3 regions of the Nostoc sp. CCY0012 genome follow, and region 3 is predicted to be linked to each of the others. Evidence: predicted binding sites of a transcription regulator. Region 3 holds the regulator's gene; each other region holds the start of a gene.
What was found. The regulator HrcA, encoded in region 3, represses chaperone genes, less so after heat shock. The targets are predictions, from matches to a motif close to TTAGCACTCNNGANTCNNGAGTGCTAA.
Positions count from the first base shown of each region.

Region 1: the regulator HrcA is predicted to act here: its motif matches at 2,587-2,613, upstream of groL (chaperonin GroEL).
Region 2: the regulator HrcA is predicted to act here: its motif matches at 1,702-1,728, upstream of groES (co-chaperone GroES).

Region 1 is NZ_CAWUDM010000015.1:46,497-50,788, forward strand. Features, by position in the region: gene ACM0OS_RS06130 (glycoside hydrolase 100 family protein) at 1-1,281, shown strand, start outside; gene ACM0OS_RS06135 (MraY family glycosyltransferase) at 1,408-2,490, opposite strand; gene groL (chaperonin GroEL) at 2,646-4,292, shown strand, end outside.
Region 2 is NZ_CAWUDM010000036.1:17,252-21,543, reverse strand. Features, by position in the region: gene groL (chaperonin GroEL) at 1-1,126, opposite strand, end outside; gene ACM0OS_RS12460 (hypothetical protein) at 1,189-1,362, opposite strand; gene groES (co-chaperone GroES) at 1,369-1,680, opposite strand; gene ACM0OS_RS12450 (response regulator transcription factor) at 2,746-3,423, shown strand; gene ACM0OS_RS12445 (cytochrome P450) at 3,697-4,292, opposite strand, start outside.
Region 3 is NZ_CAWUDM010000012.1:3,909-8,200, forward strand. Features, by position in the region: gene ACM0OS_RS04970 (rhodanese-like domain-containing protein) at 187-546, shown strand; gene hrcA (heat-inducible transcriptional repressor HrcA) at 956-2,053, shown strand; gene ACM0OS_RS04980 (DUF2834 domain-containing protein) at 2,066-2,731, shown strand; gene ACM0OS_RS04985 (BsuBI/PstI family type II restriction endonuclease) at 2,808-4,292, opposite strand, start outside.

The DNA.
Region 1 (4,292 bases), on a different contig from region 3:
CATCATGACCATTGTTTTATCAGAGATTTTGCTTCTTCAGCCTTACTTTTTCTAATTAAAGGTAAATATGATATTGTTCGGAATTTTCTAGAAGAAACTTTAAAGTTACAGCCTAAAAAAAGCCAATTAGATGCTTATACTCCCGGTCAAGGTTTGATACCAGCCAGCTTCAAAGTTGTCTCAGAGAATGGGCAAGAATACTTAGAAGCGGATTTTGGCGAACACGCGATCGCCCGAGTTACACCTGTTGATTCTTGTCTGTGGTGGGTTATCATACTATACGCTTATGTAAAATCCACAAAAGATATTAGTTTCGCCTTGCAGCCCGAATTCCAGCAAGGAATCATGTTAATTATGGAACTTTGCTTGGCGACGCGGTTTGAGATGTACCCGACGCTGTTAGTTCCCGATGGCGCTTGTATGATTTATCGGCGCATGGGTATCTATGGTTATCCTTTGGAAATTCAAGCTTTATTTTATGCTGCGTTGCGGGCGGCGCGAAAGTTACTGATTTGTGCAGGTGATGAAGAAATTGTCATTGGCATTGATAACCGCTTACCTTTATTAAGAGATCATATTCGCCATCATTATTGGATTGATATGAAGCGATTGAATCAGATTTATCGCTTTAAAGGTGAAGAATACGGAGAGTCAGCAGTTAATCAATTTAATATCTATCCTGATTCAATTCCCTATGCTAATTTGGCGATTTGGTTGCCTAAACATGGTGGTTACCTAGCAGGTAATGTTGGCCCATCGCAATTAGATACTCGTTTCTTTGCATTGGGAAATATGATGGCTATTATTTCCTCTTTAGCAAGCGAACAACAGTCTCAAGCAATTATGAATCTCATTGAGGAACAGTGGGATGACTTAGTGGGAGAAATGCCGATGAAAATCTGTTTTCCGGCTGTAGAAAAAGAGGAGTACAGAATTTTTACTGGCTGTGACCCTAGAAATATTCCGTGGTCATACCATAATGGTGGTAGTTGGCCAGTATTATTGTGGTCTTTGATTGCGGCGGCTCAAAAAACAGGTAGAAGCTATATTGGCAAACAAGCTTTGGAAATTGCCCAAGCACGGTTAAGTGTAGACCATTGGCCGGAATATTACGATGGTACGCGGGGGTTATTAATTGGTAAAAAAGCTAGGAGATATCAAACCTGGACGGTTACTGGCTTTTTGTTGGCCAAGGAGTTGATGCGAAATCCTGAGCATTTAGCATTAATTAGTTTTGGGCAATTTGATTCGGAGAATCCTTCCCAGTCTTGTGAGTTGTAATTTTTTATCCTTTCACATATTTTCACCACAAAAATTAGTAGGGGCGCAAAATATTTGTCCCCTACATTGCAGCTTGTTTCAGTAATTTTACTTTTAAAGTTCGTGTTTAAACAAACATAAAAAAACTCAAGAGTTTTGGCTAGTTCTTTGCCAAATCGTAAAGCTCAACAAGAAAATAATACTAATAGCGGTAGAAATTATTACCACTAAACTCATCCCTTGTATTCTCATGGCCAGCAAATTAAAAAATAAAGTCACAGACCAAAGGGTTAATGCAGCATGAGGCTGAGAGAATCCCCAGGCAAGTAAGCGGTGGTGTAAGTGGTCTTTACCAGGAGTACTCAGAGGGTTTTTGCCTGCCAATAGCCGGCGGATAAATACTTGTGTTGTGTCCACCACTGGTAACAGAACAAATAAAGCTGTCGGCCCTAAGGCAAAGACAGTACTTTCTTGCAAGTTACCTAAAATACTAGTTGCACCCAACACATAACCAAAAAAGTATGCTCCCGCGTCACCCATAATAATGCGTGAAGGATGAAAGTTATGGCGCAAAAAGCCTAAGGCACCACCCCCTAAGGCAGCCAGAACTAAAATAGCCGCTGCCCGGTTGGGAAATTGGGCTGCAACCCCTAACAAACTCATGGCAGTGATAAAACTGACTCCCCCTGCCAATCCATCCATGCCATCCATCAAATTGATGGCGTTAGTAATGCCTACTACCCAAAGCACAGTTAGCGTCATGGAAAGGAATGGATCAATGGGGGTGTTGAAACCAACCTCGATACTGATGCCGTTAGCATACAGCAACAATGCCGTGACAATTTGTGTCCATAGGCGCACCGAGGGGGGTAAACCGAACTGATCATCGATAAAACCGACCAATACTAGGATTGAACCGCCTAGTAAAATAGTTAAGACCTGAGCTAATACATTTTGCAGGGCGATGGGTCGCAAAAGAGTCGCTAGCACCATTGCAGCAATCACACCCGCATAAATAGCCAAACCTCCTGCATTTGGCAAAGGTTCTCGATTGAGTCGTCGTGCGTTGGGTTGGTCTGCCCAACCTACCCGTAAGGCAAATTTACGTACTGTGGGAATCAAGCGCCAGGTGACTAACCAAGCCAAGAGAAACGTAAATACTACTGCCAACCAGCCGGAGCCGCTAGGGTCGGCAATGCCGAGGGATTTCAGAAAGTTAGATAAGTTCATCCCCCAATTCAACCATTACTGCCAATAAATATGAGCATCAACTGTAATATTAATCAATTTTTTTATTTCCATTTATAATCTGAGGTGCTAGTTTGATTAGCACTCTAGCCTTGTGAGTGCTAAATTGTCTAATGGAAGCGCAAGAGAAATTAAACATGGCAAAAATTATTTCCTTTGATGAAGAGTCACGGCGAGCGTTAGAAAGGGGTGTAAACGCCCTGGCTGATGCGGTAAAAATTACCTTGGGGCCCAAAGGTCGCAACGTCCTTTTAGAAAAGAAATTTGGCGCGCCACAAATCGTCAACGATGGTATCACCGTTGCCAAAGAAGTTGAATTAGAAGACCCCTTAGAAAACACTGGTGCTAGGCTCATCCAAGAAGTAGCCTCCAAAACTAAGGATTTAGCTGGTGATGGCACCACAACCGCCACAGTTTTAGCACAAGCCTTAATTAAAGAAGGTTTGAAGAACGTCGCTGCTGGTACTAACCCCATTAGCTTGAAACGGGGAATCGACAAAACCATTGAAGCCCTAGTAAAAGAAATTGCCCAGATGGCCAAGCCAGTAGAAGGAAGTGCGATCGCGCAAGTAGCTACTGTTTCATCTGGTAACGATGAAGAAGTGGGCCAGATGATTGCCGAAGCTATGGAAAAGGTCACCAAAGACGGTGTAATCACTGTTGAAGAATCCAAATCTCTGACAACCGAACTGGAAGTCGTAGAAGGGATGCAAATTGACAGGGGTTATATTTCCGCTTACTTCATCACCAATAACGATCGCCAGATAGTCGAGTTTGAAAATGCTCGCATCCTGATTACCGACAAGAAAATCAGCAGCATTCAAGATTTAGTACCTGTGTTGGAAAAAGTTGCCCGTTTGGGTCAACCTTTACTGATTATTGCTGAAGATGTAGAAGGAGATGCTTTAGCAACACTGGTAGTCAACAAAGCACGGGGTGTGCTAAATGTTGCTGCTATTAAAGCACCAGGATTTGGCGATCGCCGCAAAGCTTTGTTACAAGATATTGCTATCCTGACCGATGGACAGTGGATTTCCGAAGAAATTGGCTTAAGCCTAGACACTGCTTCCTTGGAAATGTTGGGAACAGCCCGCAAAATCACCATTGACAAAGAAAGCACCACAATTGTGGCTGTTGGTGACACCAAACCAGAGTTACAAAAGCGGATTGCTCAAATTCGGAAACAATTAGAAGAAACCGATTCCGAATACGATCAAGAAAAACTACAAGAACGCATTGCCAAGTTGGCTGGTGGTGTCGCAGTCATTAAAGTGGGTGCAGCCACAGAAACTGAACTCAAAGACCGCAAACTGCGGATCGAAGACGCACTCAACGCCACCAAAGCGGCTGTAGAAGAAGGTATCGTTCCCGGTGGTGGAACAACCTTAATTAACTTGATTACCAAAATAGACGCAATTAAAGCCAACTTCAACGAAGAAGAAAAAATTGGCGCAGATATTGTCAAAAGAGCATTAGAAGCTCCTTTGCGTCAAATAGCAGAGAATGCTGGTGACGAAGGTTCTGTGATTGTTGCTCAAGTCAAGACCAGCGATTTCAATATTGGTTACAACGCCGCCACTGGAAAATTCGAGGACTTGATTGCGGCTGGTATTATTGACCCTGCTAAAGTAGTGCGTTCAGCATTGCAAAATGCTGGTTCCATTGCTGGTATGGTCATTACTACCGAAGCGATCGTTGTAGAAAAACCAGAGAAGAAATCCGCAGCGCCTGCCCCTGATATGGGCGGCGTGGGCGGTATGGGCGGTATGGGCGGTATGGGCGGC
Region 2 (4,292 bases), on a different contig from region 3:
CAGCTACACCACCAGAGAGTTTAGCAAGGCGTTCTTGCAACTTCTCTTTGTCGTAAGAAGATTCGGTTTCATCCATCTGACGACGGATTTGTTCGCAACGAGCTTTCACAGGAGCTTCGTTACCTTCAGCAACAATTGTGGTGTTGTCTTTGGTAATGGTGATCCGGCGAGCTTTACCTAGGCTTTCCAGCTTGGTATTTTCTAGCTTCAGACCAGCGTCTTCAGTGATTAGTTGACCACCAGTGAGAACGGCGATATCTTCTAGCATTGCTTTACGGCGATCGCCAAAGCCAGGAGCCTTAACAGCCGCAACGTTCAGCACACCCCGTAGGCGGTTAACCACCAAGGTTGCTAAAGCTTCTTTCTCAATATCTTCGGCGATAATCACCAAAGGACGACCAGCACGAGCTACTTGCTCTAGAACTGGTACCAAGTCTTGTACCAAAGCAATTTTTTTATCGGTCAGCAGCAAGAAAGGCTCATCGAAAATCGCTTCCATGCGTTCAGCATCGGTAGCGAAATAAGGAGAGATATAGCCTTTTTCAAAGCGCATCCCTTCGGTGATTTCCAATTCAGTGGTCATAGATTTCCCTTCTTCCAGGGAAATTACGCCTTCTTTGCCCACCTTATCCATTGCTTGGGCAATCATCTGACCGACTTCTTCGTCGTTACCAGCTGAAATAGAACCAACTTGGGCGATCGCTTTGGAATCTTCTACTGGACGAGCGTGTTCAGCAATCTTTCCTACGAGGAAGGTGGCAGCTTTATCAATACCACGCTTCAACGAAATCGCATTAGCGCCAGCAGCAACGTTCCGCAAGCCTTCTTTGACCATAGCGTGAGCCAAAACGGTCGCAGTGGTAGTACCATCGCCCGCAGCGTCATTGGTCTTAGAAGCGGCTTGACGAATCAAAGCCACACCTGTGTTTTCAATGTGGTCTTCTAATTCGATTTCTTTGGCGATGGTTACACCGTCATTGACGATTTGTGGTGCGCCAAATTTCTTTTCCAGAACCACGTTACGACCTTTAGGGCCAAGGGTAACAGCTACAGCCTCAGCCAAGATGTCAATGCCTCGCTCCAGGGCGCGACGAGCGTTTTCGTTGTAAATAATGCGCTTTGCCATAGGTCTATAAAATCAGGGAGTTAAGTCAATTTTTTCTTGAATTGGGCATTGGGCATTGGGTATTAGGTGTTATTCTTCCCCAATCTCCTGCGGATTTGCCAGTCCAACGCCAGTCGCTCTTGGGGAAACCCCCATGACCGCGCTGACTGCTCTTTGTTGGGACAACAAGACTGGGCTGGCTCACCTACTCCCGTACCCTTCGGGAAGCTACGCTCACGGCGAAGCCTACTTTCCATTCCCTATTAGCTGACGACTGCTAAGATGTCTTTTTCAGACAGCAGTACATATTCTTCGGTGCCAAGCTTGACGTCAGTGCCAGCGTACTTGGAGTACAGCACTTTATCTCCGACCTTAAGGTCTAATTCTTGGCGGCTACCATCATCGTTACGCTTGCCAGGGCCAAGGGCGACAACTTCACCTACTTGGGGTTTTTCCTGAGCATTGTCGGGTAAATACAGACCACCTGCGGTTTTTTCTTCCGGGGCGCTCACTTTTACGAAAACGCGATCGCCTAGGGGTTTAACTGTAGAAACGCTTAAAGTTACGGCTGCCATAAATATTTATTTTCTCCAGAGTTAGCACTCTCAACTCCTGAGTGCTAATTTACCGAACAGCAGCATCTCATGGCAACAATGCCTTAAGTACGGGTTTCCGAACTAGCAAATCGCAGGATTACTTAGGTACAAATACTTGCTTATGTCTATGTTTCCGGATTTGTTCGGGAAGTGACAAATATTTTTATATAGATAAATTTATTTGCAAAGCGGGGAATTTGTTATAGAACTGTAATGAGGGTGCCGCTCGATGAGTAACATTACAGTGATCCAGTGCAGCCGTCAAATCCCTAAAACCACTCAGCCTCTAAACAACCAAGCCTTAAGTAATTGTGTAGAAACGTCAGGACTGGCAAAAATTCAGCCACACAAGCGACACATTTTTTCCTGTGCTGACCAGACAGCAGTTAACTGCTGTTCAAAACAAGTTAGTCTGGAAACTAGGGAGTAATTGAAAAAGCGGCAAATTCAAGAAGCTCAAACTTGAAATTACGCTTTTTACAGTTGTCCCGGTTCCATTGTCAGGACTAAAGCCAATTGCTTGCGAGTTTGTGGTTCTAGACCGATAATGGTTGTCTACCCAGACGGTGCCTGGTATTGCCAAGCCAACTTATAAGTTATTGAGCGGAACATCCCAGAACACTTAATAGGCAGAACGGTGGTGAAAGAATATGCATTTTTAACCCATCTTTTGCCGGAAACGCCCCTACTTGCTTGTGAACATTTGATAGAGGCTTAACATCCGCAGGATATAGTAAAGCAGTAAGTCGATGAAAGTGCGGGTTCTTTGGAAGTTAGGGTCATCTCAAGCCAATACGTAACTTGTGAATCGGAAGGATTATTATTTAATCAGTGTTTTTTCACCCGCCACTTTCAAAGCGATATATAATAACGCATTATAAATACTACTGCTCTACGTATCCTTACCGGAAATTTGCCAATGAGCTGGTAGTCTCACATAAAGTGATCACCACTTTTGAGATAGCCAGAAAGCAGAGGCAAGTTAAGTGGGAACAGGACAACATCTCAACAATCCACCATAGAGGATAACCACTCAAGACCTTGATGGACCGAAGCGCGACAAGTGCCACTGCTATGAAAGAGCCCAGCATGAAAGATCACAAAAGACTTCTACTGATTGATGATGACCCTAACCTCATCTTGCTGGTGAAGGATTACCTGGAATTCAGAGGCTATGAAGTCAACACTGCCGAAAACGGAAGAGAAGCTCTGGAAATTCTTGAACAAGATGTTCCAGACATGATCATCTGTGACGTAATGATGCCGGAAATGGACGGATATACTTTTGTCGAGCAAGTGCGACAAAACGAGCGTACCGGCTGGATTCCCGTTCTCTTCCTATCAGCGAAAGGACAAAGTGCAGACCGAGTTAAAGGTCTGAATAAAGGGGCTGATGTATATATGGTCAAGCCCTTTGAACCAGAAGAACTCGTAGCACAAGTAGAATCTTCGCTGAAGCAAACCATCCGTTGGAAAGAACACCAAGCCAAAGGAGGAGAAAACGGTTCCCGTATTCAGGTTCCCTTCGATGTGCAGTTAACCCCAACCGAACTGAAAGTAGTACAGTTTGTTGCTAGGGGTTTAGCTAACCGGGAAATTGCTGAAGAACTAAACGTCAGTCAGCGCACAGTTGAAAGCCATGTGTCCAATATGTTGGGCAAAACCAATCTCCACAACCGCACTGAACTAGCACGGTGGGCGATTGAAAATCAAATGGCTTAAATAGCTATCAGCCTTCAGTCGTCAGCTTTAAAATGTTTAACTGATTGCTGATAGCTGATAGCCCCATCACAAATCTTCTACTTTGGGAGTAGATTGATCAACATTCTCTCCCGACAGTTCATCTAGGTACGTTCAGGTGGTTTGGATTGAGAACAATTTTTCACAGTTCCAGTGCCAAACATAACTACATCCCATCAAAAATTAGGCGATACAAGGACAGGGTATATTACCAGCCTTAACTACCTTTATTTGTGAGGGTGCCATCTACCATCATCATTCTGGTAACTCTACCATTTCGCGGACATTGCCCCGAACGCCCCCTAAGCCTTGGGCAAATTGGCGGTCTTGATGATGAACTAGCATGGGCATTCCATATTTGGGAACCATCACGATTATTCCCTGACGGTCAATATTTTGCTGTGGCAGGTATTGCAAGCGGTATTGCATCAACAGCATGGCCAAGACAATTTTTATTTCCATCATGGCAAAAGGCGCGCCAATACAGATGCGAGAACCAGCACTGAAAGGGTTGTATTCAAACATCGTAGGTTCATATTTCTCCCAACGTTGCGGATCAAATTTCTCTGGGTTGGGATAAACTTCGGGCAAATGATGAGTATGGTAAATGCTGACGAAAACTTCTGTTCCTTGAGGTAAGTCATAGCCCCCCAAAGCGGTTGGTTGCGATGTTACCCGCGCGTTCCAGGGTACAGGTGGTAAAACGCGCATACTTTCTTTGATGACTCGTTCCAGCAAAGGTAACTGCTGTAAATTTTCAACAGTTGGTGGTTGTCCTTGCAAAACTGTCTCTAATTCATCTAATAAATCAGCAGCTATATCTGGATGTTGTGAAAGCAGAAACAACGTCC
Region 3 (4,292 bases):
AAAGCCTCATTTGTTGCTAGGAAGAAAGGAAAAAAGATTACAGTAATACCGCAAAGTCTTTCCCCCCTGCTCCCCTGCTCCCCTGCTCCCCACTCCCTACTCCCTACTCCCCTAGTAATAGATGCTCATGCTAGGGTACGAATTTTCTGTCACCATAAGGAAGATAAGGTTGTTTACAAAAAACGCATGACAGGGAATCCTTCTGGTCTAACTATTACTCAGATTAGTGTAGAGGAACTGGCGCAACGTCTGTCTTCTAATGATGCAACTATTCAGTTAGTAGATGTGCGCGAACCGCAAGAATTAGCGATCGCTAGCATTGAAGGCTTTGTTAACTTACCCCTGAGCGAATTTGTGGAATGGGGCGATCAAGTCCCGACGATGTTTAATCCCCAAGCGGAAACCCTCGTGCTTTGTCACCACGGCATTCGTTCTGCCCAAATGTGTCAGTGGTTAATGGTGCAAGGTTTCACAAATGTGAAAAATATTGCTGGTGGTATTGATGCCTATTCTCTATTAGTTGACTCTTCAGTTCCCCAATATTAGCTGACAAAATTGTTGAGATGTCATAGTAACACCATCTCAACAGTGCTATCTTTGATACACTAATATTTCGGGAAATTATGAGGGTTAAAATTCCTCAATCTGCATATCAGGGTACATTTACTGAAGCTATATATATTAACTTCTACTAAAAAGTAGTAGTATAAAACACAGCTTTTTGGAAAATAAGCTGCAAAAATACGGAAAAACTCCCAATCATTAGATCCAGCGAACTTATCTTGGTGAACAACAGTCAAGCTATAGCAACACTAATCACAGAACTTTACCTTTCGCAACTACAATAAAATTACATAAGTTGCTATCTTAATTAACTATTATTTAACTTTTTGGCTTTCAAATCCCAAATTTTTTTAAAGTTTGATTAAAATTTGCGTTCAGCAAAACATATCCTATGGAAGTCCAGTTGACAAATCGACAACAGAATATACTTTGGGCAACGGTACGTCACTACATCGCTACGGCAGAGCCGGTTGGTTCAAAAGCGTTGGTCGAGGAGTACGACCTAGGTGTGAGTTCAGCCACAATTCGCAATGTCATGGGTGTCTTAGAGAAATCTGGGTTACTTTACCAACCACACACATCCGCCGGCAGAGTACCTTCGGACTCAGGCTATCGCATTTATGTTGACCAGCTAATTACACCTTCTTTGCGAGACGTTACGCGCACGGAAACTTTAACTAAAGAAGTAGAACTAGCACTGCAACAGCGTCTGCAATGGGAAGATTGGAGTTTGGAAGCCACACTACAAGGAGCCGCGCAGATTTTAGCAACTTTGAGTGGTTGTATTAGTTTGATTACCATGCCGCAAACCAACACAGCAACTTTGCGACATTTGCAATTGATGCAAATTGAAGTCGGACGAATCATGCTGATTGTGGTGACGGATGCTTACGAAACCCATTCTAGATTGATGGATTTATCACCAATTAATGTAGAAATACAACCAGATCCAGAGGTGATAGATCATGAATTGCAAATTGTCTCTAACTTTTTGAATACTCACTTACGGGGCAGGAGTTTATTAGAATTAGCTAATCTAGACTGGAGCGAATTAGATCAAGAGTTCCAGCGTTATGGTGAATTTTTGAAAAGTTCAGTTGCCGAATTAACCCGACGCACGCTAGCACCAAATACCACCCAAATTATGGTTCGGGGTGTAGCCGAAGTGTTACGTCAGCCAGAATTTTCTCAATTACAGCAAGTACAGACAATTATCCACCTGCTGGAAGAAGAACAAGACCAACTATGGCGATTAATCTTTGAGGAACCAGAAATAGAAGAGGCTGGTAAGTCCAGGGTAACCGTTCGCATTGGAGCAGAAAACCCACTAGAGCCGATACGCACCTGTACGTTGATTTCTTCTACCTATCGCCGGGGTTTACTACCTGTCGGAAGTGTGGGAGTATTAGGGCCGACACGCCTAGATTACGAAGGTGCGATCGCAGTGGTAGCAGCAGCAGCTGATTACCTCTCGGAAGCTTTTAGTTAATTTGTTGAGAAGATGCTCAGAAAAATTACTTTTGGGGTGCTATGGCTAGGATTTATTACCTATGCATTTATTTTTGCACCTCCCGATCAACCAAATACATTCGAGTTGATCCAAAACCTATCTCTGGGAGAATGGCAAGGTATTAACCCTCTAGTCATTGCCTTATTCAATGTCATGGGCATCTGGCCGCTCATCTACAGCGCAGTATTATTTATTGATGGTAGAAGTCAAAAAATACTAGCTTGGCCCTTCGCTACTGCTGCTTTTGCCGTTGGTGCTTTTGCCCTTTTGCCTTATTTGATTCTCCGCAATCCCAATCAAGAGTTTGTTGGGCAAAAAAATCTCTTGCTCAAATTCCTAGATTCTCGTATTACTGGCGTTGTCTTGACTATAGCCGCAGCGATTCTAGTTGCTTACGGTTTACAAGGTGATTGGGGCGATTTTGTGCAGCAGTGGCAAACTAGCCGCTTCATCCATGTCATGAGTTTAGATTTCTGTCTCCTGAGTTTATTATTTCCCTCATTACTAGGAGATGATATGGCACGTCGCGGTTGGGAAAATCAGCCAATTTTCTGGTTAACCTCCTTAATTCCATTATTTGGCCCCTTAATTTATTTATGTCTGCGTCCACCGCTATCAGCAGCAAAAGTAGAAATGACACCTAGTAAGTTGGACTAGTACCGCTGCCTTGGAAGTCGTCTTGAAAAGTTGGACTGGAGGGAAACTTTCAATCAGATTATTCAATTTGTGGTTATTATGAGTCGGAATTTTTATCTACCTTATAAGCTTGTAACAAATACTCGCCATTAAAATGAATCAGGTGGCTAGCATTTTCCGCAACCCAGACATCTGTTTCCCACGCCACTTCCGCTAAATACTCAACCATCGCTTTACGGCTCAGAAATGTAGTTACCATTACAAGGGGAATTTTTGTCCCAGCAAAGAGAGTTGCAAGTTCTTTCTTTCGCTTAGGATTAATTGGGCCATGAGAAGTTACAGCTTCAATTAAAACTAGCCAATCATTGTTTATGTGATGGATAATCACATCAGGCATTTTACCATGAGAATCGATTGTAACACCTAAATTTTCTAATGCAATTTGATTAAAATACGCAAATTTTTCATCAGTATCACCAACATAAATCAGTTTTCCTCCAGGTGTAAACCGTTGTGCAAAATCCTTAATAATCTTTTCAATCAGAATATTCTGACCGCCTGGCGATAAAGTTTTTAACTCTCCTTCAACTATTATAGGAATACGTAATAGTTCACGCTCTTGAGCATATTGTTTTTTCAAAGTTTCAACTGAAGAAAGATAAGTGCGAATGCTCTTTTTCCACTCATTAGTTCCATAAGTGCGGAGTAATTCCAGCGCACTTTCTTCAATCTGATATACTGTCTTTGGACTATTAATAGGACGTTCAGGAGCATCAGGATTTGCAATAACTAAAGTCGCGTCTAAGAATTGATGAATTGTTTGGCGACGAACAGTTTCACGAGTATTCGGTTTATATGTTTTGCCATAGTGCTGTGCCATAAATTCCATCATTGGTGTGATTCCCATCAACGGAGATGCAGCAGTTTTCCATGAATCAGTGGGCTTCAAAGCAAGTAAAGCCAGAAGGGTCAACGCTGAACGTTCATTGAGTTGGGCCCTGGGAAACTCAAGTTCAACTAATATTTGCAGTGCTTCATCAATACGAGTTTTGATTATTAAGAAATTATTTTCCGATTGATTTGTCATACTCAGTAATTCCTCTTCAATAAGTTCATCAATTTCCCTCTGTGATGGAAAATTATCTCCAATTCGTCCTCCGAGAGACATAAGTTGTTCTATTTTAGGGTACTTTAAATTTTGTAAATCAGTTGCATTAACTTGAGTATGACCATTAAATAATCGAAAAAATGTATCGATGAGAGTTGAGTTAAGATAGGCAGCAAGACCGCGTGCTAGGGTAAGATTAAGTCCTTTTCCTTTCTGGTGAAAATAATTCAGATGATTTTCAAAACCTACCCAGGAATAGCACATTTGGTTAGCATTATATACAGCAGCCACCACTCGTTTTTTTTCCTCTTTTGGAGAGAAGCGTTTAGTCAAAACATAATGTTCATTCGGTACTAAAAGTGAAGCTGTTTTTTGTGTATATATTAAGGCTTGATATTTCCTAGTTGTTTGAGGATATTCTACGTATCCTTTAAATAAATGTACTGGATAAATTAAAGGAAGACTGTTATCTTC